2 regions of the Pseudactinotalea sp. Z1748 genome follow, and region 1 is predicted to be linked to the other one. Evidence: riboswitches for the same ligand, from Rfam matches in the RefSeq annotation. Region 1 holds a riboswitch; the other holds the start of a gene.
The links. A riboswitch is a leader RNA that binds a small molecule or an ion and turns the genes downstream of it on or off. The one in region 1 is predicted to bind FMN.
Positions count from the first base shown of each region.

Region 2: linked by a shared signal. The riboswitch ahead of ACO0LU_RS09050 (ABC transporter permease) and the one ahead of ribD (bifunctional diaminohydroxyphosphoribosylaminopyrimidine deaminase/5-amino-6-(5-phosphoribosylamino)uracil reductase RibD) in region 1 are both predicted to bind FMN.

Region 1 is NZ_JBMPQB010000005.1:70,554-85,908, reverse strand. Features, by position in the region: gene ACO0LU_RS12060 (alpha/beta fold hydrolase) at 1-109, shown strand, start outside; gene ACO0LU_RS12055 (aldo/keto reductase) at 247-525, opposite strand; gene cmtR (Cd(II)/Pb(II)-sensing metalloregulatory transcriptional regulator CmtR) at 637-993, shown strand; gene ACO0LU_RS12045 (cation diffusion facilitator family transporter) at 990-1,667, shown strand; gene ribH (6,7-dimethyl-8-ribityllumazine synthase) at 1,655-2,164, opposite strand; gene ribB (3,4-dihydroxy-2-butanone-4-phosphate synthase) at 2,161-3,537, opposite strand; gene ACO0LU_RS12030 (riboflavin synthase) at 3,534-4,133, opposite strand; gene ribD (bifunctional diaminohydroxyphosphoribosylaminopyrimidine deaminase/5-amino-6-(5-phosphoribosylamino)uracil reductase RibD) at 4,145-5,179, opposite strand; FMN riboswitch at 5,262-5,389, opposite strand; gene hemL (glutamate-1-semialdehyde 2,1-aminomutase) at 5,455-6,777, opposite strand; gene hemB (porphobilinogen synthase) at 6,774-7,772, opposite strand; gene ACO0LU_RS12010 (uroporphyrinogen-III synthase) at 7,781-8,614, opposite strand; gene hemC (hydroxymethylbilane synthase) at 8,611-9,570, opposite strand; gene ACO0LU_RS12000 (protoporphyrinogen/coproporphyrinogen oxidase) at 9,567-10,961, opposite strand; gene hemE (uroporphyrinogen decarboxylase) at 10,970-12,019, opposite strand; gene ACO0LU_RS11990 (glutamyl-tRNA reductase) at 12,064-13,476, shown strand; gene nrdJ (ribonucleoside-triphosphate reductase, adenosylcobalamin-dependent) at 13,574-15,355, opposite strand, start outside.
Region 2 is NZ_JBMPQB010000003.1:361,220-376,574, forward strand. Features, by position in the region: gene ACO0LU_RS09030 (PH domain-containing protein) at 1-128, opposite strand, end outside; gene hisG (ATP phosphoribosyltransferase) at 227-1,069, opposite strand; gene ACO0LU_RS09040 (phosphoribosyl-ATP diphosphatase) at 1,098-1,361, opposite strand; gene ACO0LU_RS09045 (ABC transporter substrate-binding protein) at 1,382-2,470, opposite strand; gene ACO0LU_RS09050 (ABC transporter permease) at 2,479-3,252, opposite strand; FMN riboswitch at 3,337-3,472, opposite strand; gene rpe (ribulose-phosphate 3-epimerase) at 3,542-4,207, opposite strand; gene ACO0LU_RS09060 (RsmB/NOP family class I SAM-dependent RNA methyltransferase) at 4,254-5,813, opposite strand; gene fmt (methionyl-tRNA formyltransferase) at 5,806-6,747, opposite strand; gene ACO0LU_RS09070 (primosomal protein N') at 6,814-8,964, opposite strand; gene metK (methionine adenosyltransferase) at 9,034-10,236, opposite strand; gene coaBC (bifunctional phosphopantothenoylcysteine decarboxylase/phosphopantothenate--cysteine ligase CoaBC) at 10,337-11,614, opposite strand; gene rpoZ (DNA-directed RNA polymerase subunit omega) at 11,622-11,885, opposite strand; gene gmk (guanylate kinase) at 11,936-12,517, opposite strand; gene mihF (integration host factor, actinobacterial type) at 12,510-12,821, opposite strand; gene pyrF (orotidine-5'-phosphate decarboxylase) at 12,934-13,827, opposite strand; gene carB (carbamoyl-phosphate synthase large subunit) at 13,824-15,355, opposite strand, start outside.

The DNA of each region.
Region 1 (15,355 bases):
ACTGACCAAGGCCGAGCAGGTCGCCTTCGTCGACATCGACTCCGGGCACTGGCCGATGCTGACCCGGCCCGGGGAACTCGCGCAGATCCTCTCGACCCTGACCGGGTAGGTCCCTGCGCGCGGTAGCGTGATCGCGTTGGCCACCGGCCGGGTCACCATCATCCGGAGCAGGTCAAACCTGGTAGGCGTAGGTCGCCCCCTCCCGCGGGCCACCGGCGCGCAGCCCGCCCCCGTAGGGAGCGGCGTTCAGGACCGTCGTGCCCCGGTACCCATCGCCTCGGCGAAGGTGATCGTGTACGGGTCGTGCAACTGATACAGCGGCAGGGTATCCAGCCCGAGCCTGGTGATGGACTCCTCGAAGGAGCGCATCACCCGATCCCGGCCGAAGATGCCGGTACCGGGCTCTGCGTCAGCCTTGGAGACGATCTGCTTGCCCGCCGGCACGCCGCCGGCCTCGGTGATCGCCTTGCCCAGGATCACCTCGCTGCGACCCCCGCCATAGGCGTTGGAGGCGCCGGTGAGCAGACCCTTCGTGGTGGGAGTACGGCACCGGCCAGTCTGCCGGCCCGACCCCGAGCGCTGCCGTCATAAGACGGGCGCGACAAATTGGTACAGTCACCGCTGTATAGTCATCAGGTGCTGACTGTTGCCGACCATCTCGACGTCATGAACCGGGTGGGCCGGGCCATGGCGGACCCGACCCGGTCCCGGATCCTCCTGACGCTCCTGGACGCGCCGAACTACCCGGCCGCGCTGGCCCGCGATCTCGGGCTGACCCGCTCGAACGTGTCCAACCACCTCACCTGTCTGCGCGACTGCGGCATCGTCGTCGCCGAACCGGAGGGCCGCCGGACGCGGTACGAGATCGCCGATCCACACCTGGCCCGCGCCCTGACCGTCCTGGTCGAGGTGACGCTGGCCGTCGATGAGGACGCACCGTGTATGGATGCCGCCTGCCCCGTCCCGGACTGCTGCGCCGCGAGGACCTCATGACCGCTGCGGTCACCGCCGCGCGCCGCATGAGGCTCCATCGCCGCGTGCGCTTCATCGTCGCCTTCACCATTACCTATAACGTCCTGGAAGCCGTCGTCGCGATCTGGGCCGGCGCCCTTGCCTCCTCCACCGCTCTCATCGGCTTCGGGCTCGACTCGGTCATCGAGGTCCTGTCCGCGGTTGCGGTCGCGTGGCAGTTCACCCGCGAGCACCCTGAACGCTGGGAGAAACCGACCGTCCGCGCCATCGGCATCGCGTTCTTCGCCCTGGCCGCCTACGTGATCACCGACTCGGTACTCTCCCTGGCCGGAACCCGGGACGTCGATTCCTCCCCGTTGGGTATCGGCATCGCGGCTCTGAGCCTGATCGTGATGCCGGCGCTGGCCTGGCTGGAGCACCGAACCGGCCGTGAACTGCAGTCCAAGAGTGTCATGGCCGATGCCAGGCAACTCGTGCTCTGCGTCTACCTGTCCGGCACGGTGTTGATCGGTCTGCTGCTCAACACCCTGTTCGGCTGGGCCTGGGCCGACTCCGTCGCGGCCTTCGTGGTCGCCTTCCTGGCGATCCGTGAGGGCATCGAGGCGTGGCGCGGCGATGTGGAGTCACCCGTCGAAGTCCTGGAGGAGATGACCCGCGACGGCCCGGCCGGCGACACACGCCGTCAGCGCGACTGAAGCGACGGAGCGGGCGGCTCCCTCCTGACCTGGTCGAGTCGGCGAATGGAGAGTACCGTCGCAATGGCTGCCTGAGCTGCTTCGGCTCCCTTGTCCTCTCGCGAGTTGGGCAGTCCCGCCCGGTCCAGGGCTTGCGCCTCGTCGTCGGTGGTGAGCAGTCCGAAGCCGACTGGCACACCAGTTCGTACTGTGACGTCAGTGAGACCGTTCGTCGCGGCTTGGCAGACGTAGTCGAAGTGCGGGGTTTCCCCTCGGATCACGACGCCGAGCGCGACGACTGCGTCCGCGCCGGCCCGAGCGGCGGCAGCGGCAGCCACCGGGAGTTCGAACGAACCGGGAACCCGCACAAGAGTCGCGACAGCACCGGCTTCTTGCGTAGCGCGGAGGGCTCCGGCGATGAGGCCCTCCATCACCGTGGTGTGCCACTGCGCGGCGACCACCGTGACCGTGAGGCCTGCGCCGTCGGGTGTGATGGTAGGCGCTCCTGCACCGCTCATGACAGGTCCTCCGTGGCGTCCGTTCCGCGTTCGGCGGGGTGGGGAGTCGTTGTGCCGCCCATGCGGTCGTCCAGACTCGGCAGATGGTGGTTCATGGCCGTCCTCTTGGTTTCCAGGTAGCGATGGTTATCGGGTGTGTGACCCACGTCGAGCCCGAGCGCGGCGCTCACCTCGATGCCGGCGTCGGTCATGCCGGTGACCTTGGCCGGGTTGTTCGTGAGCAGCCGGATCCTGCGCATCGTGAGGTCGGTGAGGATCGCCGCGGCCGCGCCGTACTCGCGCGCCTCGGCGGGATGGCCCAGCCTGAGGTTCGCCTCGACGGTGTCGGCCCCGGCATCCTGCAGCGCGTATGCGGCGATCTTCGGGAGAAGCCCGATGCCGCGGCCCTCATGACCACCGAGGTAGATCACCGCGCCGCCTTCCTCGGCGACCCGGGCCATAGCGGTGCGCAGTTGCTCCCCGCAATCACACCGCGCGGATCCGAGCGCATCCCCGGTGCGACACTCGGAGTGCAGGCGAACGAGTGGGTCCGGGCGCGCGGCGGTGGCGCTGTCATGAACCGGGGCGGGCGCGGTGAGGGCGAGATGCTCATCCCCGGTGCGCAGGTCCGCATAGGCGTGAACGTCGAATACCCCGTGCGGGGTGGGCAGGCGGGCGGTCCCGCGGGCGCGGACCCGGATCGAGGTGTGTGCTGGTGGAACCGCAGGCCGACCCTCGGCACTCCGGTAGGCGATGAGGTCGGCGATCGTGAGTAGGGCGAGGCCGTGCCGCCGCGCCAGGACCGCCGCCCGGGCACGGTTGGTCATCGTGCCGTCGTCCTCGACGAGTTCGGCGATGGCTGCCACGTCACCGACGCCGGCGAGGCGGCACAGGTCAACAGCGGCCTCTGTGTGTCCGGGCCGCTCCAGGACGCCGCCGGGCACGGCGCGCAGCGGGAGGACGTGACCGGGCCGGATGAGGTCGGCTGGACCGGCGGCCGGGTCGGCGAGCACTCGCAGGGTCGTTGCGCGATCCGCCGCTGAGATGCCGGTGCCCACGCCGCCGGAGGCATCGACGGACACGGTGTACGCCGTGCCGCGCGGGTCCTGGGTGCGGCGCACCATGACCGGCAGCTCCAGGTGGTCGGCCCGATGCTCGGGAAGCGGGGCGCACAGGTAGCCTGAGGTGTGCCGGATGGTCCAGGCAACCCACGCGGTGGTGGCCGTCGCCGCGGGAAGGATGACGTCGACCTCGTCCTCCCGGTCCCGGTCGTCGGCTACGAGAACGGGGCGCCCGTCGCGCAGGCACGCCAGAGCGGCGTCGACGCGTTCCCGGTGCGCCGAGACCGCGCCACCCGAGGGCTCCGATCGCGCAGGAACTTTCGTGACACTCACGCGCCGGCCCTCACCGAGAGTAGCCGTGCGACGTACTTGGCGACGACGTCGACCTCGAGGTTGACCCTGTCCCCCCGAGCCAGCGTACCGAGGGTGGTCCGCTCCAGAGTCGTGGGGACGAGCGCGACTCCGAAGGCCTCCTCGCCGGCCCACGTCACCGTCAGCGATACCCCTTCGACGGTGATGGATCCCTTCTCGGCCACATACCGGGCGAGGGCGACGGGCATCCCGAGGTCGACCTCGTCCCATCGGGGGCCGGGTCTGCGCTGCAGGACCGTGCCAACGCCATCGATGTGCCCCTGGACGACGTGGCCGCCCAGCCGAGCATCCACCCGAACTGCCCGTTCGAGGTTGACCGGGTCGCCGGGCCCCAGCGAACCGAGGGTCGTGCGGCGCAGCGACTCGGGCATGATGTCGGCTGTGAAGCCGCGCTCGTCCAGTTCGGTGACAGTCAGGCATGTCCCGGCGACCGCGATGGAGTCGCCAGTGCGCAGGTCCTCGAGGACGGTGGTCGCGGTGACAGCGAGAACGGCGGCGCCGTCAAGGTCGGTCCGATCGTCAACGGTTCCGACCTCCTCGACAAGTCCGGTGAACATCGGAGAACTCCTCAGTGTCGGCGGGTGACGACGAGGATGTCCTCACCCAGGTGTTGTGCTTCGGTCGTGTGTCGGCGGTGCGCGTCGGCGAGGGTTGATACACCCAGATCGGGGACGGCGGCCAGGCCCGCGCCGAGCAGGACCGGCGCAAGGTAGGTGTGCAGTTCGTCCACCACGCCAGCGCGCACCGCCGCCCCGAGGAGGGTCGGGCCGCCCTCGAGCAGGACGCGGCGCGCGCCGACATCCCAGAGCCGCGCGAGGACCGAGGGGATGTCGCGTGTCGTGAGGTGGAGCCAGTCCCCCGGGCCGTGGCGGATCGCTGCTGAGGCGGGCACGGAGCGATTACCGACGACCACTCGCAGCGGCTGGTGGTCTGCCGGCGTGCCGTCGGCCCGGCGAGCGGTGAGCGCGGGGTCGTCGGCGATGACGGTGCCTGTGCCCACAACGATGGCGTCCACGTCGCCGCGCACCGCGTGGGCATGGTCGCGGGCGACCGGTCCGGTGATCCACTTCGAGGTGCCGTCGACCGCCGCGACCCGGCCGTCCAGGCTGGCCGCCATCTTGCCCAGGACCCACGGCCTCCGACGCTCCACGGCGGTGACCCAGGCCTCGGTGAGTGCTTCGGCACCGCGCACGACGTCGTCGGGCACCTCTGCCTCCCGTGCGGTGCGGACCTCCAAACCCTGCGACCGGAGCCACCGTGCGCCACCGGCGGCGGCCGGATCGGGGTCGCGGACCGCATACACGACCCGGGCGATCCCCGCTGCGTGCAGGGCCTGCGAACAGGGCGGGGTGCGTCCCGTGTGGTGACAGGGCTCCAGGGTGATGACGGCGGTCGCGCCCCGGAGCGTGGCACGGTCAGCTGCCGCCACGGCGGCGGCCTCTGCGTGTTCGGTCCCGGCACCGTGGTGCCAACCCTCAGCGAGGACGGCGCCCGAGGAGCCGATGATGACGCACCCCACGCGGGGGTTGCCGCCGCGCTGCGGTCCCCGCCGAGCGAGAACGAGGGCGCGCTGGAGCGCCCGGTTGATTGCGTCGTCCGGCACCTGGTCTCCTCTTGCCTCGGTGTGAGCCGGGTGACTGAGGACGCACAATGCCACTGGCGCCGTCGTCGTCCGACGGCGCCAACAGTGCTGCCTCCCATCCGGACTTTCACCGTCGGTCCCGGAGTTCCACCAGGTCAACCGCTTGTCATCAGACGCGCGGGTCGCGGACTGTCACCGCCGGCTCGGAATTTCACCGACCCCGGAGCACGTGTTGCTTGGACGATAGCCAAGCACACTTCCCAGCGACAGCCAAGCCGCCGTGCTGCGGCCTGGCGTTATCGACCAGGTGGGACCGCCCGGGCGGCGGCCCGGGCCGCGTGCGGCAATGCCTCGAGGATGACGTCCACAGCGTTGTCGTCGTGTGCCGCGGTGAGGAACCACGCCTCGTACACGCTCGGGGGCAGGGCCACCCCCGCCTCGAGCATCGCCTGGAAGAATGCCGGGTAGCGCCACGCCTCCTGCGCCGTGGCATCGCCGTAGTTGTGGATGCCGCCGGTTGCGGCACCCTGACCGAAGAACACGGAGAAGAGATTCCCCGCCCGGTTGATCACATGCGGCACACCCACCGCGGAGAGGGCCTGCCCGGCAGCCTGCGCGATGATGCCCGCCACCCGGTCGACGTGCGCGTAGACGCTCGCGTCGGCGAGCCGGAGCGTCGCGAGCCCGGCCGCGGTTGCCAGCGGGTTCCCGGAGAGGGTGCCGGCTTGGTAGACGGGCCCGGTCGGGGCAAGGAGTTCCATGAGTTCTGTCCGACCGCCAACCGCGGCCAGCGGCATCCCGCCGCCGACGACCTTGCCGAACGTCATGAGGTCCGCGGCCCAGGACTCCTCGGCGCCCTCGAGCCCCCACCAGCCCGCCGGACCGACGCGGAATCCGGTCAGCACCTCGTCGAGAACGAGGAGCGCGCCGTGCTGCGCGGTGAGACGCCGCAGGGCCGCATTGAATCCGGCAGCGGGCGCGACAACGCCCATATTGGCCGGTGCGGCCTCGGTGATCACGCAGGCGACCTCCTCGCCGCGCTCGGCGAACACCGCTTCGATCGCGGCGATGTCGTTGTACGGCACCACGATCGTCTGTGCGGCGCTTGCCGCCGGGACCCCGGCGGAACCGGGTAGGCCGAAGGTCGCCACGCCCGAGCCGGCCTCGGCGAGCAGGGAGTCGACGTGACCGTGGTAGCAACCGGCGAACTTGACGACGAGGTCACGGCCCGTCGCGCCCCGCGCGAGGCGCACCGCCGTCATCGTTGCCTCGGTTCCGGTGGAGACCAGGCGCACCCGCTGCGCCGGGGGCACCCGTTCGCGGATGGTCTCGGCCAGCTCGATCTCACCGAGGGTTGGCGCACCGAAAGACAGCCCGTCAGCCGCGGCGTCCTGGACGGCAGAGACGACCTCGGGGTGCGCGTGACCGAGCAGTGCCGGCCCCCACGAGGCCACAAGGTCGACGTAGGTGCGTCCTTCGACGTCGGTGATGCGGGCACCGGAAGCCGCGGCGACGAAGCGGGGGTTGCCGCCAACGGAGCCGTAGGCACGGACCGGGGAGTCCACGCCCCCGGGGATGACGCCGAGCGCCCGGGTGAACAGATCATCATTCGTTGTCATTTCTCTCCTTGCCCTCCGCCGGCGGTGAGCCAGCCCGCCACCTCGGTGGCCCAGTAGGTGGCGATGATGCCGGCTCCCGCGCGGCGGATGGAGGTCAGCGTCTCGAGGATGGTGCGGTCCCGGTCCAGCCAGCCGTTCGCCGCAGCCGCCTCGACCATCGCCAGTTCGCCCGACACCTGGTAGGCGGCCACCGGGATGTCAACGGCCGAAGCGACGTCGGACAGAACATCGAGGTAGCCGAGCGCCGGCTTGACCATGACGACGTCGGCGCCCTGCGCGAGGTCCAGAAGCGCCTCGCGCGTGCCCTCGGTGCGGTTCGCGAAGTCCATCTGGTAGGTGCGGCGATCGCCACGGAGCCTGGAGTCCACCGCCTCACGAAAGGGCCCGTAGAAGGCGGAAGCATACTTCGCCGAGTACGCGAGGATGGCGGTGCCGGTGGCTCCGGCCTCGTCCAGCGCGGCACGACAGGCAGCCACCTGACCGTCCATCATGCCGGACAGACCCAGAACATGTGCGCCGGCTTCGTGCTGGGCGAGCGACATCTCGGCGTACCGCCGAAGCGTCGCATCGTTATCGACCGAGCCGTCCGCCGCCAGCACACCACAGTGCCCGTGGTCGGTGAACTCGTCGAGGCACAGATCGGAGATGATGACGACGTCCGCGCCCACCTCCTCCCGCAGCATCGCCAGGCCACGGTTGGCGATCCCGTCCGGGTCCGTAGCGCCCGATCCGTCGGCGTCGCGGACGGCGGGTACTCCGAACAGCATGATGCCGCCGACACCTGCAGCGGCGGCGTCGTGCGCCGCGGCGCGCAATGAGTCCGCGGTGTGTTGGACGACCCCCGGCATCGAGGAGATCGGACGCGGCTGCGTCGCGCCCTCGGCGAGGAATACGGGCAGCACGAGGTCGGAGGGCGAGAGGCGGTGCTCGGCGACGAGTCGGCGCAACGGGGCGCTGGCACGCAGGCGCCGCGGGCGGTCGGCGGGCAGGGGCATGGGGGACATCAGTGGTCGGCTCCTGGGTCGGGGTGGCGGTGACGGAGTGAGTGGACGGCGGCCGCGATGAGGCCTGCCGGGGTCGCCTCCGGTGCGACGCCGCCGACCCGCAACCCGGCCTGCTCGGCGGCGCGCCGGGTGGGGTCACCTATGACGGCGATGGCGGTGGAGGAGGGCGGCGGACCGAGAAGCGTCACGAGGGCGCGAACCGTTGAGCCCGCGGTGAGGAGGATCACGTCGGGCCACGGTTCGGTCAGCCGTGCCCGCGCAGCGGCGTCGAGGTCCGCGCCCTGGGTGGTGTAGACGTCCCGGCGGTCCACGTCCCAACCCCGCTCGCGCAGTCCCCGGACCAGTTCCGGCGCGGCGAGGGCGGAGCACGGCAGGAGCACGCGACCGCCGCCGCCGGGATGGGGGAAGCCGGCCAGGAGCGTCCTGGCCGACTCCGGGGCGGTGGCGCACAGGTGGGGCGGGTGCCCGATGCCGGCGAGCGCGGCGGCGGTGGCGGGGCCGACGACGGCCAGTCGGGTGCCGGCCGCAACAGCACGGCGGAGGCGCTCCCCGAGCGGTGTGCCGGTACGCGCTGCGTAGTCCGCGAGCACCGAGACCGTGCGAGCAGAGGTGAGCACCAGCCACGCAGCACCGCCGAGTGCGAGAGCGTGCTCCAGCACGGTGTCGTGGGCCGGCACGGTCTCGGTGAGTGCGACGGTCACGGGCACGGCCCCGGCCTCCTGGACCGCGCGCGCGATCGGGTCCTCGGCGCCGGCCCGCGGGACGAGCACTCGCAGGCCGGAGAGCGGCGAGCCCGGACCTGGGGAGTCTCTGCTGACCGAGGCCTCGGTCACGGGGTTGCTCTGGTGAGTTCGCCGGCACCCTGCCCGATGAGTTCGGTGCCGAGTTCGTGGCCGAGTTCGCGAGCGCTCGCCAGCACATCATCACGCCGGCCCGTGAGGTCCACCGACGTCGTCCCGGACGAGCGCAGCACCCGTCTACCGTCGATGGCCGCCGCAACCGCCTCGAGCCTGAGCGTCTCGCCGTCCAGCGTCGCGAGCGCACCGACGGGGGCGGCGCAGCCGGCCTCCAGGCTGGCGAGGAGTTGGCGTTCGGCGGTGACTTCGATCAGGGTCGGCAGATGATCCAGGGCCGCCAGGGCCCGACCCAGCGGCTCAGGCACCTCGGCGCGGGTCTCGATGGCGAGCGCACCCTGACCGGGAGCCGGCAGCATCACGGCCGGGTCGAGGACGTCGGTCGCGCGGGCGGCGAGCCCGATGCGCGCGAGGCCGGCGAGCGCGAGCACGACGGCGTCGAGATCGTCCTCGGTGCGAGCAAGCCGGGTTGGGACGTTGCCGCGGATGTCGACGACGTCCAGGTCCGAGCGGGCGGCGCGCAGTTGGGCGGCTCGGCGGGGGGACCCGGTTCCGACACGGGCGCCTCGCTGCAGTGTGGCGAGGGTGCGGCCCTCCCGTGCGCACAGCGCGTCCCGGGCATCCGCACGAACCGGAACGGCGGCGATCCGTAACCCCGGGGCAGGCGCCGTGGGGAGGTCCTTGAGCGAGTGGACGACGACGTCGACCTTCCCCGCACCCAGCGCCGCGCGCAGCGCTCCGGCAAAGACGCCGGCACCACCGAGCGAGGCGAGGGACTCGGTGCGGACGTCTCCCTCGGTGCGCACGATGCGCAGCTCGAAGGGCCCGGCGCCGGCGGCAACGAGGTCGTCCGCGACGCCTCCGGCCTGGGTGCGGGCGAGGTCGGAGCCCCGGGTGCCCAGCACCCAGGGACTCGAGTCGGAGGTGGCGCTCACAGTGCCACCCTCTCATCGGAAGGCCGTGCAGCCGCGCGAGGGGCGGGCGCGGTGGCCGGGCTGCCCAGCATCGGGGCGAGCGACCGCGACCGCGTCACGACGGCGGGCAACCCCGTGCCCGCGACGAGCCCGCCGGCAAGGTGAAGACCACGCCCGGCCATCGTCCGGGACAGGTCGAGCACCGCATCTCGAACCTGCGGATCCGCCGGAACGAGCGCTCCGGCGTGGTGGACCACCGTGCTGTCCCGCACCTGGTCGGCCCGAAGATCGGTGCCGAGCAGGCGGGCGGCGTCCGTGACGATGTCGAGGGAATCGAGGGGTGGTTCCTGCCCCGGCCGGCCGTAGGAGAGTCGGATCACATGCCGCCCTGGCCCGGCGGCCCGGGCGGCCCAGTCCCACTTCGCGGTGACGTGGGTCAGCGCTTTGGCCCCGGGCACACCCTCTGCGGCGATGACTCCGCTACCTCGGGGGGCCTCGTCAAGTTCTGGAGCGTCGAGGAGTAGCGTGATGTGGGTCGTCGGCTGACCCGTGGTCGTCCGCAACGCGTGGGTGTCGACGTGCGGTTCTAGGAGCGCGAGGGTGGCGACCCCGGACGTCGCCACGACGACGTCGCGCGCCTCCGGGACGTCCGTGCCGCCGGCGACCACGACCCGCCAGCGCCCGCGGGAACCGGACTCGATCGCGGCGACCGGGGCGCGCGTGAGCAAGGTGGCGCCGTGGGCGCGTGCGGCCTCCGCGAGGGCCTCGGCGAGGAGGTGCATGCCTCCGGTGACGGACGCGACGGCGGGCCCCTCGGGCAGGGTCGCGGCGACGGCGGCGGCAAGCGACCCGGTGCGCCCCAGCGCGTCGCGAAGGCCCGGCATGACACTGTCGACGGGCAGCACCGACGGATCGGCGCCGTGGATCGCCGAGACGAGAGGTCGCACGAGGCGCTCGAGCAGCCCCTCGCCCATCCGAACGGTGATGAGCGTCGCGAGGTCGCGGGCGTCGGAGCCGGGGGTCGGGCCCAGATCGGCGTCCAGCGCCGCGCGCCGCGCCGCGGCCTCACCGATGGCGGCGACGACGTCGGGGGCGCTCGGGTCCGCGGGGATGCCGAGCATGGCGCGGGCCGGGGCGCGGAAGGCGCCCTGTTCCGGGGTGACCAGCCACGAACCGTGCGCCGGCAACTCCGTGGGCAGCCCGAGTTCGGCGCACAACTCGGCCACCGCGGGCCGCCGCACCGCGAACGCTTCCGGCCCGCGGTTGACGATCACGCCGCCGACGTCGAGCGGACGCACGAGCCCACCGAGATGGTCCGACGCCTCGACCAACGTGACCCGGCGTCCGCTGCGGGCCAGCTCCCACGCCGCAGTCAGGCCGCCTATACCGCCGCCGACGACCACGACGTCCATCGCATCCCTCATCGTGCGTGCGCGAGTTCGACGATACGGGTGAGGACGCCGGGATCTGTCTCGGGAGGGACACCGTGGCCGAGGTTGAGCACATGCGCCGCGGCCGACCGCCCCCGGTTGATCACATCCTCCACGTGCCGCTGGAGCACGTCCCACGGCGCGGCGAGCAGTGCCGGATCGATATTGCCCTGCACGACGGTGCTGGGACCAAGCCGCCGGACAGCCTCGTCGAGGCCAATCCGGTGGTCCACTCCGACGACCTCGGCACCGGTGTCGCGCATGAGAGTGAGGATCTCCGAGGTGCCGGTTCCGAAGTGAACCCGTGGCACCAGGCCTTCGACAGCGGACAGGACGCGGGCGGAGTAGGGCGCGACCCGCTCACTGTAATCGGTGACCGAGAGCGAACCGGCCCACGAGTCGAAGAGTTGGACCGCGCGTGCCCCGGCATCGATCTGGGCGAGGAGGAACTCCGCGGTACGGTCCGCCGCCCAGGTCATCAACCGGGCCCATGCGGCCGGGTCTGCGTGCATCATCGCTCGGGCGGCGAGGTGATCCCGTGAGGGCCGCCCTTCGACGAGGTAGGCCGCCAGAGTGAACGGGGCACCACCGAAACCGATGAGCGGGACCGGTTCACTCCGACCGTTGAGCTCGCGCACGGCGAGCCCGACGCCCTCGCGAATTGCCGTCATGTCGCCCCCGGGTAGCGCGGTGAGGCGGTCGACGTCGGCGGCCGTGCGCACTGGCGAACCGATGACCGGGCCCACACCCCGGACGATGTCGACGTCAACACCCGCCAGGCGCAGGGGGATGACGATGTCGGAGAAGAAGATCGCGGCATCCACGCCGTGCCGCCGCACCGGCTGGCAGGTGATCTCCGCCGACAACTCCGGCCGGAGACACGACTCGAGCATCTCGGTTCCCTCCCGGACCTTCCAGTACTCCGGCAGGGACCGGCCGGCCTGACGCATGAACCACACGGGCAGTCGTTCCGGCCGGGTCCCGGAGTAGGCGGACAGCAGGGCGGAGGGGGTCGACGAGAGATCATCAGATGAATTCACTCGAGCATTGTGTCAAACCTCGCGGGATTAGTTAACCTGCCAGAATGCCGCTCGCCATCCTCGCCGCCAACCACCACGACGTACCCCTGCCCGAACTCGAGAGACTCTCGGTTGGTGCCGAGGCCGCCGGCGCTCGCCTGGCCGCCCATCCCGCGGTCAAAGGTGCGCTCGTGCTCTCGACCTGCAACAGGGTCGAGATCTACCTCGAGCCGACAGGGGCCGAGACCGATGCGATCGAGGCTGCCCGCCAGGCACTCGCCGAAACATCCGGGACATCACGCGCACACGTCGCCGCCCGCACGTCCCACGCCGTCGGCCAGGAGGTCGTCCGACACGTCTTCGAGGTGGCGGCGGGCCTGGACTCCATGGTCGTCGGTGAGCGGGAGATCGCCGGTCAACTTCGCCGCGCCCTGCAGTCCGCCCGCGCGGACGGGACGACGTCACCGACTCTGGAGGACGTCTTCCAGCGCGCCTCCCGTGCATCGCGCCGCATCGCCGTGTCCACCGACCTGGCCGCCGCCGGCCGATCGGTCGTGTCCATCGCCCTCGACCTCGCCTCAGCACGCACATCGCGTGCGGGTTGTCCACGGGAGGTTCCAGCCTGGAGCGACGCAGACGGACCGCGGGTGCCCGCTGGCACCTGGGCCGGAGCGCGCGCCGTCGTCGTCGGCACGGGCGCTTACGCCGGTGCGACCGTCGCCGCCCTGCGCAAGCGGTCGTGCGCCGACATCAGCGTCTGGTCCTCCTCCGACCGGGCCGAGGAGTTCGCCGCGAAGAATGCCGTCGTGCCTCTGGCCGCCGACGGTCTCGTCGCGGCACTCGCGAGTGCCGACCTCGTCCTCTGCTGCCGTGGCACGGGCACCCCGGTCATCGACGTCGATACCGCCTCCGACGCCCTGGCGATGAGATCGCCCGCGAGGACTCCCCTCGTTCTGGTGGACCTCGCCCTCCGTCGCGACGTCGCCGCCGGCGTGGCCGACCTTCCGGGTCTGGTGTTCCTGGACCTGAACACCGTACGCAGCCACGCGCCGGCAGCGACCGACGGCCAGGTCCACCGTGCGCAGGAGATCCTCGCCGAGGAGGTGGAGGAGTTCTTCGGGCGAAGAGCGGAGAGGGCCATGGACGATGTCATCGTTGCCATGCGTGAGCACGTCGGTGGTGCGCTCGAGGCAGAACTTGCCCGGCTACCGATGTCCGGTGTCGTGGACGCCGGCCAGGCGACGCAAGCCCTACGCCGGCTGGCCGCCAAACTCCTCCACGACCCCACTGTCGCCGCACGCGCGGCGGGCCGGGAGGGTCGCAGTCAACAGTTCATCGAGGCGCTGACACTCGTCACCGGCATGCAGGTACCGCGCGAGGACCCACTAGCGCGTGGCCGTGCGCGCCGGACGACGCCCCACGACACGTACGCCGCCGGAACCATGCCGGGCGCACGCGCCCTGGTGTCCCCGAGTTGAGCGTTCGCCCCGATGTCGGCCGGCACGACCCTCCGGCACGGGGCTGGTCTCGCAGCCGAACGCGACGGTACCGCCTTGCCCTCGGGTCCGTGTGGCTTCAGGTGGCGGCGTTGAAGTCCGCGTTGATCTTCAGGTCGTCGATCTCGCAGTCATCGGTCTCGCAGAACGCCTCACCGATGGCGTCGATGGTCTCCATGTCGCCGTCGTAGATCGCATCGAGGAAGGCCGGGATGAGTTTCTTCGTGGCCGCCTCGTACTCCTCCCGGGTGATCTGGGTGTAGGGCATCTGCGGATAGGTGAAGTTACCCTGCGGCAGGAACGAGGCGGTCTTGAGCCGACCGGCGTAGTCGGTCAGGATGTCCCCGATCTGGTCGCCCTCGGACTCGGGGTCGAAGGACAGGGTCACCGAGACGGAGTTGTCCGACCAGTACTTCTGCGCCAGCGCGGCCAGCTCGGCCTTCTCCCGTAGTGACACGTCCTTCTCCGAGCGGCGGGCCGCGGACTTGACCGGGAAGAAGATCACCGTGGTGCCGGTCGGGTCCTCACTGGCCGGCTCCACCCGGTACCCGGCGGCCTGGAACAGGGTGACCAGCGGGTCCTCGTTGCGGAACCGGATCGCCCGGTCGAAGTAGGTCCCGCCCGGGGCCCAGTGCACCCCCGGGGAGACCCCGGCCACGATGGACACGGTCCCGCTGGGCTTGACGGTGGTGGTGCGGATGGACTCGCGCACGGCGAGCTTCTCGGACAACTCCGCGTCCCAGGACCGGACCGCCCGGTAACCCTCATCCATCCACTCCACCAGCACCTCGGTGCTGTGGTTGTCCACGAAGTCGGCGATCCCCGACATCGAGGTGCCCACCCGGCGGTTGCGTTGCATCACGGCGTTGGTGCGCTCCCAGTGGGTGGGCAGCAGCGTGACGATCTTGCCGTAGAGGAAGGCAACCTTGAGGGTGGCCAGGAAGTCCTCCTTGGACTCCGCGCGGGAGGGGAAGGACTCCACCAGGGTGCAGCACTCGAAGGACTCCAGGGGCTGCTCGGCGCAGGGGTTGTAGCCCATCACCCGGTGGTCCTTGTGGTCGGCCGGGTCGGCCAGGCGACCGTAGGCGCGCGTGGTGTCCAACCAGATCACACCGGGCTCACCGTTGCGGGAGATCGCCTCGGTGACGCCGGACAGGTCATCGCCGGAGTTGACCACCACGGAGTTGTTGCTCATCCAGGCCCAGCCAGGTGCCTGCGCGTCGTAGGAGTTGCGCTCGGGGAAGACCTCGGGGTTCTTCAGGTTGAGGAAGTCCGGGTCGTCCAGTTCCCCGAGCAGGATCTCGGCGGAGCGGCGCACGTTGCCGGCCACCACGCACACACCGATCAGGTTGCCGATGTCGGCGATGTCCCGGGTGGTCAGGGCCTGGCCGCCGCGGCCGTGCAGCACGCCCCGGATCGCGGTGTGCAGCCGGTGCAGCGGCGCCGGCCCCGCGGCGGTGCCGCCGAAGGTCCTGATCGGTGCGCCCTTGGGGCGGATCCGGGCGTAGTCCATCGCCGGGAGCTCGGTGCCCTTGAGGTAGGCGTCGATCACCATCGCGGTGGAGTCCACCCAGCCCTCGCGGGTGTCGGGGATGGTGAACACCGGGGTGCCGGCCTCCACCACCGGGCGCAGTGCACGTCCGTCGGCGTCGATCTCCAGGCCGGTGGCCGAGTCGTGCACAGTGGGGTCGGCGATGGTGAAGCCCTTCTTGGCCCCGCGGGTGTCGAAGCCCACCCCGACCCCGAGCATCGAGGCCTCCATCAGGAACGTGAACGGCGCCGAGGGGTCCTGCTCGGTCATGTCCTCGGTGGACACGAACGCGCAGTTCTGCAGCGGGGCCGAGTTGCCCACCTCGTTGAC
Region 2 (15,355 bases), on a different contig from region 1:
CCGGAGAACTGCACCAGACGCACGATGATTGCTGCGGATCCGGCGATGCAGGCCACCAACAGGATGGGGATGATCACGCGCGTGGCGCGCGGCCGGAAGGGCCGGTACGGATCGTCCTGGCGGGACATGGTGCGTTGCGACCTCCTGCTCCATCGTGCATCCGTGGCTGCCGGGACGCATCCGCAGCGGCCACCTGCTCGTGCGCAGCCCGGGCGGGATGGTGCCGCTAGATCCTGCTGGCGTGGATGGAGGTCACGATGATGGCCCGGGCACCCACCTCGTAGAGCTGATCCATGATCTGGTTGGTGCGGTCCCGCTCCACCATCGCCCGGACCGCCACCCACCCCTTGTCGTGCAGCGGCGAAACGGTGGGTGATTCGAAACCGGGCGTCACCGAGACCGCACGCTCGACCACGCTGACCGGGCAGTCATAGTCCATCAGGACGTACCGCTGGGCCACCTGCACCCCGTGCACGCGACGATCCAGGACCACCAGCCCGGGAGCCTCCGGCCCGGCCGGGCGGATCAGAACCGCCTCGGACTGCAGGATCGGCTCACCGAATACCTCCAGTCCCGCGGCTCGGAGCGTGGCCCCGGTCTCGACCACATCGGCCACTGCATCGGCCACCCCGAGGCGCACGGTCGACTCGATCGCCCCGTCCAGCCGGACCACCTCGGCCTCGATGCCCCGGGCCCTCAGGTGGTCATCGACCAGGGTTGCGTAGGAGGTGGCGACGCGTTTACCGGCGAGGTCGGCCACGGTTGCGATCTGGTCGGCCGGGGCGGCGAACCGGAACGTGGAGCCGGCGAAGCCCAGCGCACGGTGTTCCACCGCGTCCACCCCGGAGTCCAGCAGCAGGTCCCGGCCCGTGATGCCCGCGTCCACGGTTCCGGCCCCTACGTAAACCGCGATGTCGCGGGGCCGGAGGAAGTAGAACTCCACGTTGTTGTCGGGGTCGGGCAGCACCAGTTCGCGTCCGTCGCGACGCTGGCGGTAGCCGGCCTCACGGAGCATGTGGCTGGCGGGCTCGGCGAGAGATCCCTTGTTCGGGACGGCGATTCGCAGCACGCGTCTCTCCTTGGTCAGCGCCGGGTGGTCACAGGTGGCGGTAGATGTCGGACAGGGTCAGCCCGCGGGCGAGCATCAGCACCTGAAGGTGGTAGAGCAACTGGGAGATCTCCTCCGCGGTGCGTTCGGCACTCTCGTGCTCGGCCGCCATCCAGGCCTCGGCAGCCTCCTCGATGACCTTCTTCCCGATCGTATGCACACCGGCATCCAGGGCCGCCACCGTGCCCGAACCTGCCGGGCGGTCGGTAGCACGTTGCTGCAGTTGATCGAACAGCTCCTCGAACGTCTTCACGGAAGCCCAGCCTACTGCGCTCAGCGCCACTGCGTGGTGTAGGCCTCATCTGCTGGGACGGGCTCGTCGAGCAGTCCCACCTGGTCCATGAACTCGGCCATCTCCTCCCACGCCTCCGGGTCCTGCGCGCCGAACTCTCCGGTGCCGTAGAGCTCGACCATCGCCTCCGCGGTGAGCAGTGCCGCTGCCTCATCCTGGTCGGTCATGGTCCCGGGGATGTGCGCGCTGGCAGCGTCCACGGCTACCTGCGGATCGGCGCGGATGTCATCCACCGCTCGTTCCACAGCCCGGATCAGACCGGGTCCGGCCTCGGAGTGGTCGTTGAGCCACTCCTGCGAGGCACCCAGTCCGACGCTCACCAGAGGGAGCACGTCGGGATCAGCGATCGTGCGCACCGGGAAGTCGGCGGTGGCGAAGGCAGCGGCGTCGGCGGTGACGAAGCCCACCACGGCGTCCACGTGACCCTCGGACAGCGCGTTGAACAAGGTGAAACCCACGTGCTCGATGTTCACCTCATCCTCGCTCAGACCGGCGCGGTCCAGGTAGCCCAGGAGCCCGAACCAACTCTGTCCGAAAGGCCCGGGAACCCCGAGGTTGCGCCCGGCCAGATCAGCGACCTCGGTCAGTTCGGAGTCGGCCGGCACAAAGATCTGCACGGGGTAGTCCTGGTAGATGGTGGCCAGCGACACCACGTCGGTGCCGTGGCTGACCGCCTGCAGGATCTCATCGTTCCCGGCGATCACCACGTCCTCCTCTCCCGCTTCCAGAGCGCCGAACAGCGACTCCGAGGCGCCGTGGTGGCGCAGGTCCACCTCCAGACCCTCGGCCTCGAAGTATCCGGCGTCCTGCGCCAGGTAGAACGGCGCGAACTGCACATCGGGGATGTAGGTCAGCCCGATGGTCACCTCGGTCGACTCCGCGGCGTCGGGTTGCTGCCCGGCGCCGGCTCCCTCCACATCCCCCGGCCCGGACTGTCCGGCGCAGCCGGCCAGCACGGCGACGGCGAGTGCGGCCGCAGCGATCGTCCCCCGGGCGCGGGTGGTACGCCGTCGGACCCGGTGGCCGCGGATGCGGGGGCGGGAGCGGCGGAGGGCGGCGGGTGCGTTCATGGTTCTCCTTACCAACGCAGTCGTCGTTCTAGGTAGCGGATCGCGAAGAAGAAGGTCATCGCCAACACGGACAGTGCGATGAGGACGGCGAACAGGCCGGCGGTGTCCTGCCGGTCCCGGTAAACCGTGAGCAGCATCCCCAGACCCTGACCGCCCATCACGAACTCCCCGACCACAGCGCCGGTGACGGACAGGACGAAGCCGTTACGTACCCCGGCGAGCAGGGACGGCAGCGCCAGCGGTGCCTCGATGTGCCAGAGCAACCGGCCCCGGCCGGCTCCGTCCACCCGGGCCGCATCGATGACATCGGGGTCCAGCGTGGTCAGGCCGAGGGTCGTGTTGATCAGGATCGGGAAGAAGACCAGCAGGGCACACAACAGAGCGATCGGCACCAGGCCGTACCCGATCCACAGCACCAGCAACGGCGCCAGCGCCACGGCGGGGATCGCCTGGGTCGCGGCAACGTAGGGTCCCAGGGCGGCGGAGACAGCCGCCGAGCGGGCGATCAGGTAACCCAGCGGCACCGCGACCATGAACCCGATGAGACACCCCAGCAGTGCCTCGGCCATGGTGGTGGTGGCGTATCCGGCCAGGCCGCCCTCACGCCACTCGGTGAGCAGCCGCGGGCCCAGGGCGCTGGGCGCTGGCAGGGAACGGGAGTCCAACGACCACGCGAGGAGTTCCCAGCCCAGCAGCACCGAGATGCCGGCCACCACCGGGGCCAGGACGCTCAGCGCGGGTCCTGCTCGGGGCGCCACCAAGGTGACGGTGCTGCGGGCCACGGCGGCCTCTCCTTCCCAGGCGTGACCCGGGGTCCGCCTGGGTTGCGCGGCGCAACCTCGGCCGGCGCCGATACGTATCGGCGCCGCGTGCATCCTCCCATCCGGACTTTAACCGTCGGTCCCGGAATTCCACCAGGTCAACCGCCCGCCGCACGAATGCGTCGGCCGGGTCGCGGACTATCACCGCCGGTTCGGATTTTCACCGACCCCGGAGCACGTCTCTTGCTGGCCTTAGTGTGCCACATCCGGGTCCGGTTGTGCCCGCACGGCGCTTTCCCCGGGAGGCCCGTCAGGCCGGGTAGGCGGCGGTGGCGAGGTCGCGCAGGGCGGCGATTTCCGCGTTCGGGTCCGCGGCCCGGTACACCGCGGATCCGGCGACGAACATGTTCGCACCGGCGCCGGCGGCCTGGGCGATCGTGTCCCGGGAGACGCCGCCGTCCACCTGCACCCACACGTCCAGGCCGGCTTGCTCGATCGCACGTCGGGCCCGGGTGATCTTCGGCAGCATCGAACTCAGGAACGGCTGGCCGCCGAACCCCGGTTCCACCGTCATCACCAGGACCATGTCGAACTCGCCGAGTAGGTCCAGGTAGGGCTCCACCGGGGTGTCGGGTTTCAGCGCGATCCCGGCGCGCGCACCTGCTTCACGCAGCCGCCGGGCCAGCCGGATCGGGGCGACGGACGCCTCGGCATGGAAGGTGACCGAGGCCGCACCCGCCTCGGCGAACTGCGGCGCCCAGGTGTCCGGGTCCTCAATCATCAGATGAACATCGGCCGGGGTGGAGACGTGCTCCAACAGTGCCCGTACCACCGGTAACCCGAACGTCAGGTTCGGGACGAAGTGGCTGTCCATGACGTCCAGATGCACGAAGTCGGCGGCGCTGATCCGTTCGACCTCCTCGGTGAGGCGGGACAGGTCCGCGTTCAGCACACTTGGTGAGATGAGGATCGCCATGGCTCGCCAGCCTACTTCCTCGACCGGCACCTCATGGCCGTGGCCGTCACCGCCGGATCAGTGCCAGGAACATCGCGTCGGTGCCGTGCCGGTGCGGCCACAGTTGCGCCATCGGCCCGGTGAGGTCACCGGGCGGGGTGACCGAGACCCGGCCGAGCGCGGCAGCGGCGTCCAGCAGCGTGGCGCCGGGGAAGTCTCGCAGCACGTCGGTGACCACCACACTGGTCTCGGCCATATGCGGGGAGCAGGTGACGTAGGCCACCACTCCCCCGGGACGGACGGCGCGCAGGGCCGAGGTGAGCAGTTCGCGCTGCAGGGTGGTCAGTGCGGCCAGGTCCTGCAGGGTGCGACGCCACCGGGATTCGGGCCGACGGCGCAGCGCCCCCAGGCCGGTGCACGGCGCATCGACCAGGACGCGGTCGTACCGACCGGGCTCGGCGGTGCCCACGTCGCGACCATCACCGGTGCGCACCTGAAGTCCCGGCAGTACGCCTCGCACCGCCCGCACCGAGTCGGCCACCAGCGCCGCCCGGTGCGGGGCCAGTTCGTTCGCGGTGAGCACGCCTTCGGGCGCGCGTTCGGCGAGCAGGGCGCCCAGGAGTGCGGATTTCCCGCCCGGGCCGGCGCACAGGTCCAGCCAGGTGGAGTCGGTGCCCTCCAGATCGGTGTCCGCAAGGGCCAGGGTGACCAGTTGGCTCCCCTCGTCCTGTACGCCGACGGTGCCGGCGCGCACGGCGGCCAAGGCGCCAGGGTCCCCGGAGGCCAGCATCTGCGCCGTCGGCGCCCACCGGCCCGGTGTGGCGGTGTCGGCAGGCAGGTCCCCGGGAACGGCCAGGCCGGGACGCAGGCACAACGAAACCGCGGGCGCGGTGTTGTTGGCCGCCAGCGCCGCCTCGACCTGGTCCGCGCCGGCCTCCGGTCCCAGTGCGGCCCGGATGGCCCGGACCACCCAGGCCGGGTGGGAGTGGACCATGGCGGCGGCGTCCACGTCCAGTCCGGTGTCCGTGACCGGGCTGGGCAGTTGTGTGAGCCAGTGCTCCAGTGCATGTTCGCTGATCCGGCGCAGAATCGCGTTGACGAAGTTGCCCGGGCCGGCCCCGATGGAGCCGCGTGCCAGGGCGACGGACTCCGAGACGGCGGCGTGGTTCGGCACGCGCATGGCCAGGATCTGGTGGGCGCCCAGCCGCAGCACCCGGGCCACCGCCGGGTCCAGGCTCCTGGCCGCCCGGTCCGAGACCAGGCCGATGATGGCGTCATAACGGCCCTGCAGTCGCAAGGTGCCGTAGGTGAGTTCGGTGGCGAACGCCGCATCACGCCCGCTGATTCCGCGTTCGCGTAGTAACGGTGGCAACACCAGGTTGGCGTAGGCGTCGGACTCGGCGACCGCCGTGAGCACCTCCAGTGCCACCACGCGCGCGGGGGAAGCCTGTGCGCGCGGATTCCGGCTGCCTGCACGGGGCCCGGGCGTACCGGACGTGCCCCCGCGGCTGGGCCGGCCCGAGGTCTGCCGCCGGTCCCCACGCCTCGGCCCACCTCGCGCGCCGTCCGGCCCCCTTCGCGGCCCGGGCCGGCCGGTGCCCCGGCGCCCGCGGTGCTCCTCAGTCATCATCGGTCCCCTCGAACCGGGCGTCGCTGGGCAACCTGGCTCCGCGGGCCCAGTCGGTGGCATCCATCCATCCCTTACCGGCCGGCGCCAGATCGGTCAGGCGCACCGGGGTGGAGGCGGTGCCCACCAGCACGGCCTGCGCGCCTGCCTCGAGCACCCCGGGCGCCAGGGCAGCGGCTTGCGCATCGGGACGGACCGGCCCGATCTTCATCCGGCGGCCCTCATAGGTCGTCCAGGCCCCGGGTGCCGGTGTGGTGGCCCGGATCTGCCGGTCCACCACCTGTGCCGGCGCGCACCAGTTGACGTGCCCGTCGGCGGCACTGAGTCGTGGGGCGTGACTGACCCCGGTCTCCGGCTGCGGAACCGGCGAAATGGTGCCGGCTTCGATTTCATCCAGGGTGCGCACGAGCAGCGGCGCACCCACATCGGCCAGCTCGGTCAACAGCTCTCCCGCCGTGTCCCAGGGGCGGATCGGATGGTCCTGGGTGAGATACACCGGGCCGGTGTCCAGCCCGGCCTCGATCCGGAAGGTGCTCACTCCGGTCCGGGTGTCCCCGGCCCGGATCGCGTGCTGGACGGGAGCAGCACCGCGCCAGGCCGGCAGCAGGGAGAAGTGCAGGTTGACCCATCCGTGGGGCAGCGCGGACAGGGCGGGCTCGCGCAGCAGCGCGCCGTAGGCGACCACGGCACTGATCTGGGGTTCCAGGGCGGTGATCTGTGCGAGTTCATCCTCGCCGTGGGGCCGGTCGGTGGTGACGACCGGTAGACCGTGCTCCGATGCTGCCTGGTGTACCGCGCTGGGGGTCAACCGGCGGCGCCGCCCCACCGGCGCGGGAGGGCGGGTCAGGGCGCCGACCACGTCGTGGTCGCTGTCCAGCAGGGCACGAAGCGTCGGCACCGCCACGGCGGGAGTCCCGCAGAACAGCACGCGCATCGATCTCGCCTCTCCCTCGTCCACGGCCGCACCCGGTGGCGGCCTCCCGAGTCTAGGTGCTGGCCCTCACCACAATTGCACCGGGTCCACCTGGACCCGGACGGTACCCGGCTCCTTGCGCGCACTGCGGTGGGCCTGGGTGTGCAGCAGTGCGATGTTGATGGGCTCGCCCTGGCCCAGGGGCCCGCGCACCAGGGCGCGCACCATCGTTTCCTCCGCCTGCGGCCCGGAGCCGGAGCCCTCGGCCTGCGGGACGCCGGGCAGTTCGACCGGCCCGAGCACCTCCGCACCAGAGGGCAGTTGCAGCGCACGCAGGAAGGAGCGCACCGCGGAAGCCGGGCCGGACAGCGCGGCCATGTGGGCCTGCGGGGGGAAGCCCAGTTCGGCCCGCTCATCCAGTTCGCGCTGCGCCAGCCCGATGGGGTCCCACCGCACCAGGGCCTGGGACGGCACCGGGGCACCGTGACCGAGCAGGATCACCCCGCCCCCGTCCGCGGCCGATCGCACCAGCGCCGCCGCCCGCAACCACCGCCGCAATGCCTCCACCCCGGCGTCCAGTTCGGGACGTTCGGTGGTCACCGCCGCATCGAGCAGCGCGGCGGCATAGTAGCCGCCCTCGGCCACCGGCTCGGCCCCTGGGGTGGCCACCACCAGCCGGGGCCGGTCATCGACACCGGGCACCACTCCCCCGTCCCGGCCGGAGACGAGCACCGGCACACCGGGAAAGGCGCGGCCCAGTTCCTCCGCTGTTCGGTCGCTACCCACGCGGGCGGACCGCAGTTCGGCGCGCCCGCACTCGGCGCACCGCCAGCCGGTCGCGATTCGCCCGCACCAACCGCACCCGGGTGTGGCTCCCCGGGCCGGTAGGCGCAGCCGGCCGTGACACGCCCGGCACCGGGCCGGGGTGCGACAGCCCGCGCACGAGATCGCGGGCAGGTACCCCCTGCGCGGCACCTGGACCAGAACCGGGCCGGACTGCAAACCGCTCCGTAGCAACCGCCACGCCACCCCGGGGATGCGAGCCCGCCCGGCCGGGCCCTCCGCTTCCAGTTCCACCTCGCCGGGTGCCTGTACCCTGGGGACCGCGGCACGCACGGTGGTCCGGTCGGCGTGCAGTGACCGGGCCCAGCCCTGCTGCACCAGCAACTGGGCCGCCGGCGTGCGGACGTACCCCCCGATCAGCGCACCGGCGCCGGCACCGGTGGCACGCTGGACCAGCACCGTGCGGGCGTGCGGGTACGGGGTGCGCATCTCCGCAAGGGAGTCGTCACCGTCGTCCCAACACACCACCAGGCCCAGGTCAGGCACCGGCGCGAAGGCGGCTGACCGGGTCCCGATCACCACCTGCACCTGTCCGGTCAGGGCGAGGACGAACCGGCGGTACCGGGCCGAGCGGCCCTGATCGGCGGCGAGGACCTCGTGCGCCACGCCGACGCGGGTCAGGGCAGCGCCAAGGGTGTGCACGTCCGTGGTGTCCGGCAGCACCACGACGGCGGATCGCCCGGAGGTGCAGGTGGCCAGCACGGCGTGGCTGATCGCCTCGGCCCAGTGGGCTCCCTGGATGGCGCGCGGAAGCGCCGACCAGACCGCGCGGGGCGACTCCCCCGCCGCCAGCCGGCGCAGGAACGCAGAACCCCCGGGATACGGCGACCACACCTGCTCATCCGCGACCGCCGTGACCGTGGGCCAGCTGACCTCCTGGGTCGAGCCCGGGCCGACCCCGTCGCCACCGGACGGGGCCTGCTGGGCGGGGGAGTCGTCGTCGGCGTCCGCTTGGCCCTGCCCGCTCGCGGCGAGGATGCGCTGCAGGGCCGCCTTCTCGGCGCCGGCGTGCCGGGGCGGGACGGCCAGGCGCAGCACGTCGGTGACGGTGCCGGCGTACCGCCGGGCTACCGCCCGGCACAGGGCCAACACCTCCTCGGTCAGCACCGGCAGGTCCGAGACCACCCGCCGTAGCGGCGACAGGGCACGCCCGGCAGTGGCCGGTGGGCCGAGGGAGATGACGAAGCCATCGCGTTCGGTACCGGCGAACCGGACCTTGACCCTGACCCCGGGACGCACTGCAGCCGACATCTCCGGTGGCACGGCGTAGTCGAAGGGGCGGTCCAGGTGCGCCAGCGGGGTCACCACCAGAACCTGGGCCACGAGCCCGGGGCCAGTTTCGGATTCGGGGCCGGGAGCATCCACCTGAAGCAGGGCGGGTTGGTGGGTGCTCATGTGCCGATCCCACCATGAAGCGCCCACAGCGGGAAACCCGTCGCGGTGCCGGTCCAGGTGCGGCGGTGCTCAGCCGGCGGCTGCTCGCAGGTCCGCCACCTTGTCGGTGCGCTCCCAGGTGAACTCGGGTACCTCGCGGCCGAAGTGGCCGTAGTTACTGGTGGCGGCGTAGATGGGCCGGATCAGGTCGAGGTGGTCGATGATCGCCAGCGGACGTAGGTCGAACACCTCGGTGATGGCGTTCTGGATCGACTGCGCCGGAACGGTCTCGGTCCCGAACGTCTCGACGTACACCGCCACCGGGTGGGCCCGACCGATCGCGTAGGAGACCTGGACCTCACAACGGCTGGCCAGACCGGCGGCAACCACGTTCTTGGCCACCCAACGCATCGCGTAGGAGGCCGAACGGTCAACTTTGGAGGGATCCTTTCCGGAGAACGCCCCGCCTCCGTGCCGGGCCATCCCGCCGTAGGTGTCGACGATGATCTTGCGGCCGGTCAGCCCGGCATCGCCCATCGGCCCGCCCAGCACGAACGCACCGGAGGGATTGATCAGCGTGGTGACGTCGGAGACGTCCAGGTCCATGCCCGCGGCGAACCCGCCCAGCACGTGATCGATCACGTGTTCGCGCAGCAGCGGCGGTAGGTCGCGTTCGGGGTCCAGGTGCGCCTCGTGCTGCGTGGACAGCACCACGGTGTCCACCGTCACCGGGCGTTCGCCCTCGTAGCCGATGGTGACCTGCGTCTTGGCATCGGGTCGCAGGCCGGCCGCGATGCCCTGCTTGCGGACCTCGGCCAGACGCTGGGTGATCCGATGCGACATCAGGATCGGCAGCGGCATCAACTCGGGGGTGTCGGAGCAGGCGTAACCGAACATCAGGCCCTGGTCCCCCGCGCCCTGCAGGTCCTGGTCGTCGATTGCGGTGCCCTGGCGCGTCTCCAGGGAGGTGTCCACCCCGGCGGCGATCTCGGCAGACTGCTGGTCGATGGAGATCGACACGCCGCACGAGCGACCGTCGAAGCCGATGTCGGAAGAGGTGTAGCCGATCTCGGTGATGACATCACGAACCAGTTGCGGGATCTCCACGTAGGAGTCGGTGGTGACCTCACCGGCTACGTGCACCAGCCCCGTGGTGACCATCGTCTCCACGGCGACCCGGGAGGCCGGGTCCTGCTTCAGCATGGCGTCCAGGATGGAGTCGGAGATCAGGTCGCAGATCTTGTCCGGATGCCCTTCGGTGACGGACTCGGAGGTAAACAGTCGAATACTCACGACGCGAGCCTAGTGGTTCGCGCCCACACGAGCCCGTCGGGACCGGGGCACGCCCGCGTTCCGGGCAATCCCTTCCAGCCTCGCCGTTGGCGACGTTCGCTCAGGAGCGCGCGGCCGAGCCCAGGCGGGCGGCGATCGCGTCCAGGATTCCGGCCGCCACCTCGGTCTTGGTGCCCCCGGCGCGGCCGATCTCGCCGCCGTCGGAGTCCAGGATGACCACCTCGTTCGGGACATCCCCGAATCCGGCGCCCGCACCCACCCGGTTGACGGCGAGCAAGTCCGCCCCTTTGCGGCGTGCCTTTGCGCGGCCGTGCTCCAGCACCTCGGCGGAATCGGCACCGGTCTCCGCGGCGAAGCCGACCACGACCTGCCCGGGCGGCCGGGAGGCCACCAGGGCAGCAAGGATGTCCGGATTGGCCACCAACTCGATCGCCGGGGTCTGCCGCCGGTTGCCGTCGGCGTCGTGGGTCTTGATCTTGGCCTCGACGATGCTGGCCGGCCGGAAGTCGGCCACGGCGGCGGCCATGATGACCACGTGGGCGTTCGCTGCGGCGGTGGTCATCGCCGCCTGGAGCTCCGCGGTGGTCTCCACCTGCTCGATCCGGACCTGCGGTGGCAGGTCCGCCAGCAGGGCGGCCTCGACGTTCGCCGCAGCCAGGTGAACCGTGGCACCCCGGTCCGCGGCGAGCCGTGCCAGGGCCAGGCCCTGCCGGCCCGATGACCGGTTTCCCAGGAAGCGGACCGGGTCCAGGGGCTCGCGGGTGCCGCCTGCGCTGATCGCCACGGTGCACCCGGCCAGGGGCGCCGACGGCGCCACGGCCTGTGGACCGGCGGCGGCGCCGGGGGTTTCGTCCCGGTGCACCAGTGCAAGGGCCGCGGCCACGATGTCAGCGGGTTCGGGCAGGCGTCCGGGGCCGGTGTCGGCACCGGTGAGGCGCCCGCTGTCCGGGTCCAGCACATGCGCACCGTGGCGGCGCAGGGTGGCCACGTTGTCCCGGGTGGCGGGGTGGTGCCACATCTCGGTGTGCATGGCTGGGGCGATCAGCACCGGGCAGTGCACGGTCAGCAAGGTCGCGGTGAGCAGGTCATCGGCACGCCCGGTGGCGGCCCGGGCGAGCAGGTCCGCCGTCGCCGGTGCCACGATCACCAGGTCGGCTTCCCGGCCCAGCCGCACGTGATCGACGGTGTCCGCGCCGTCGAAGACCGATGTCGTCACCGGCTGGTGCGACAGTGCCTCCCAGGTGGGCCTTCCCACGAACGCCAGCGCGGATTCGGTGGGGATGACCCGCACCTGGTGGCCGGCCTCGGTGAGGAGGCGGAGCGCGAGGACTGCCTTGTACGCGGCGATCCCCCCGGAGACACCGAGGATGATGCGCACGAGGGACTCAGCCCTTGTTGGGTTCGACCGTGAGCAGACCCTCGTTGATCTCCCGCATCGCGATCGAGAGCGGCTTCTCCTGGAGCTCGGTCTCCACCAGCGGACCCACGTACTCCAGCAGCCCCTCGTTGAGCTGGGCGTAGTAGGAGTTGATCTGCCGGGCGCGCTTGGCCGCGTAGATGACCAAGGCGTACTTGGAGTCAGCAGCCTCGAGCAGTTCGTCGATGGGTGGGTCGGTAATGCCCTCGGGTGCAGCGACAGTTCCTGCCATGGTGTTCAGTGATCCTCACGCGACGTCGATAGATGGTCCAGCGACCCATCTTACCCGTCGGTCATGAGGGAAACCAACTCATCGGTGGCGCGCGCCACATCGTCGTTGACGATGATGTGGTCGAACTCATCCACCGCGGCCATCTCCACCCTCGCGGTGGCGAGGCGGCGCTCGCGTTCCTCGGCATCCTCGGTGCCCCGTCCGGTGAGGCGGCGCACGAGTTCGGCCCAACTGGGCGGGGCGAGGAAGACGAACCGCGCATCAGGCATGCGCATCCGCACCTGGCGGGCACCCTGCAGGTCGATCTCCAGCAACGCCGGCTCCCCCGCCCGCAGCCGCTCCTGCAGAGGCGCCAGCGGGGTTCCGTAGGAGTTCCGGCCGTGCACCACCGCCCACTCCAGCAACTCCCCCTGTTCTTGCATCCGGGTGAAGCGCTCGGGACTGACGAAGTGGTAGTGCACGCCCTCGACCTCTCCGGGCCGGGGCGGGCGGGTGGTGACCGAGGTCGAGAGCCAGACGCGGGGATAGCGGCGACGCACATCGGCTGAGATGGTGCCCTTCCCCACCGCGGTAGGGCCGGCCAGGACGGTCAGGCGGGAGTGGGTGGTGGCGGGTAGGTCGTGCTCAGCCAAACTTCTCAACCAGTTTGGCACGTTGGTGCGGACCGAGGCCGCGTACCCGGCGGGACTCGGAGATGCCGATCTCGCCCATCACCGAGCGTGCGGTCACCTTTCCGACTCCGGGCAGGGACTCCAGCAGGGCGAGGACCTTCAACTTTCCGACGGCGTCGACGCTGCGTCCCTCCTCCAGGATTTCCGAGAGGGTGGCTCCGGAGTACTTCAGGCGGTTCTTCACCTCGGCGCGCGCGGCACGTGCGGCTTTTGCCTTCTCCAGCGCCACGCTTCGTTGTTCGGGTGTCAACGGCGGTAGGGCCACGGTGCTCGACCTCGATTCGACGAATGGGATGAGTTGCAACCTAGCCCACAGCGGGTAGGCAGTTCAATCGAACCGCGCATGCCCTCGGTGCCGGTCCCTGGGTCTGTCGGCATCAGCGACCGGTGACCTCGGCCAGTTCCCCGGCCAGGGCACGAGCAGTCCGGGCCATCGCGGCCGGGTCGGGTCCGGCACCCAGCACACTGCGGGAGGCGGTGGCCAGCACCGCCGGGATCGCGTCTGCGAAGGTGCCGGGCAGGTCGGCGGCGCTGGCGCCCTGAGCACCCAGCCCCGGGGCGAGCAACGGACCCCGCACGGCGGCCAGGTCGGTTCCGGTGATCTCCGGAGCGTTCGCCACGGTGGCCCCGACCACGAGTCCGACGCTGCCCAGGGGGGCACCGGCGGCCACCTCGGTGGCGTTGCTGCGAGCGGCGTGGGCGGCGATCGTGGCAGCCACGGTGCGTCCGTCCTCGGCGCGGGCGTGCTGGATGGTCGCACCGGCGGGGTTGGAGGTCAGGGCGAGCACGAACACCCCACGGCCGGTGCGGCGGGCCAGGTCCAGTGCAGGTGCCAGGGAGTCATAGCCCAGGAACGGGGAGAGGGTCACTGCATCGCCGGCCAGATCCGAGTCGTCGCCGAGGAAGGCCTGCGCGTAGGCCGCCATCGTGGAGCCGATGTCACCGCGCTTGGCATCGACGATGCACAGCACCCCGGCCGAGCGAGCCGCCTGCACCACCTCGGCCAGCAGGGCCGAGCCCGCGCTGCCGAGCCGTTCGAAGAAGGCCGCCTGCGGTTTCACGGCGGCCACGTGCGGGCCGACCGCCTCCAGGGCGCGCAGGGAGAACTCACGCACGCCGCTCGTTCCGGTGTCCAGGCCCCAGTGCGCCAGCAGTTGCGGGTGCGGGTCGATCCCCACGCACAGGGGACCGCGCGCGTCCATCGCCGCGGCCAGCCTGCTGCCGAACCCGGTGCTTCCCTGGGCCGGCGCCGCGGCGGAGTCCGCGCTCACGGCCCGACCCGGTCGACCTGGGCGTAGGTCTGCAGGGACCGGACCTCATACGGGCCGCGCCGGCGTGCCTCGATGCCCTGGACGGCGGCGCTGAGTTGCTGGGTGGTGGTGACGATGGCCTTATCCGCCGCGGTGGTCGCGGCACGGATGTCATACCCGTCGGCGCGGGCTCGCCGGGAGCCGGGTGTGTTCACCACCATGTCCACGCCGCCGGCGTTGATCAGGTCCACGATGGTGCCCTCACCGCCCGGGCCCGGGCCGTCGGAGGCCTTGCGCACCACGGTGCACGGGATCCCGTTGCGCAGCAGCACGCTGGCGGTGCCGCTGGTGGCCAGGATCGTGAAGCCGAGTTCGACCAGCCGGCTGACCGGCAGCACCAGGGAGCGCTTGTCCCGGTCCGCCACGGAGACGAACACGGTGCCGCTCTCCGGCAGCCCACCGAAGGCGGCCGACTGGGACTTGGCGAAGGCCAACGGGAAGTCCACGTCGAAGCCCATCACCTCACCGGTAGAGCGCATCTCCGGCCCGAGCACGGTGTCGACCACCCTGCCCTGGGCGGTGCGGAACCGCTTGAACGGTAACACCGCCTCCTTCACCGCGATCGGTGCATGCACGCCGGTGGCCGCGGCGTCCTGTTGGGGCAACAGCCCGTCGGCGCGCAACTGCGCGATCGTGGTGCCCGACATCACCAGTGCCGCGGCCTTGGCGAGTGGGACGCCGGTGGCCTTGGACACGAACGGAACGGTCCTGGAGGCACGCGGGTTGGCCTCCAGCACGTAGAGCACGTCCGCGGACAGGGCGAACTGGATGTTCAACAGCCCCCGTACCCCGACCCCGGCCGCGATGGCCTCGGTGGAGGCACGGATCCGTTGCACCATGGAGTCCGAGAGCGTGATCGGGGGGAGCACGCAGGATGAGTCTCCGGAATGGATCCCGGCCTCCTCGATGTGCTCCATCACCCCGCCCAGGAACAACTCCTCGCCGTCGTAGATGGCGTCGACGTCGACCTCGATGGCCTGGTCCAGGAACCGGTCCACCAGGACCGGGGCCGGTAGCGCGGCGTATTCAGCGTGCTCCCCGTGCACACCGGTGGCACGGGAGAGGTAGTCCCCGAGCTGCGCCTCGTCGTAGACGATCTCCATGCCGCGTCCCCCCAGCACGTAGGAGGGCCGCACCAGCACCGGGTAGCCGATCCGGTCGGCCACCTCCCTGGCCTGGTTGAGGGAGATCGCGGTCCCGAACGCGGGCGCGGGCAGGCCGGCCGAGACCAGCACCTGGCCGAACTGGCCGCGGTCCTCGGCGGCGTCGATCGCACCCGGAGGGGTGCCCCAGATCGGCAGGCCGGCAGCCTCCAGGTCCGCCGCCAACGACAACGGGGTCTGCCCACCGAGTTGGACGATCACTCCGGCAACCTCGCCCACCGCGCACTCGGCGCGATAGACCTCCAGCACGTCCTCGAGGGTGAGGGGCTCGAAGTAGAGCCGGTCCGCGGTGTCGTAGTCGGTGGAGACGGTCTCGGGGTTGCAGT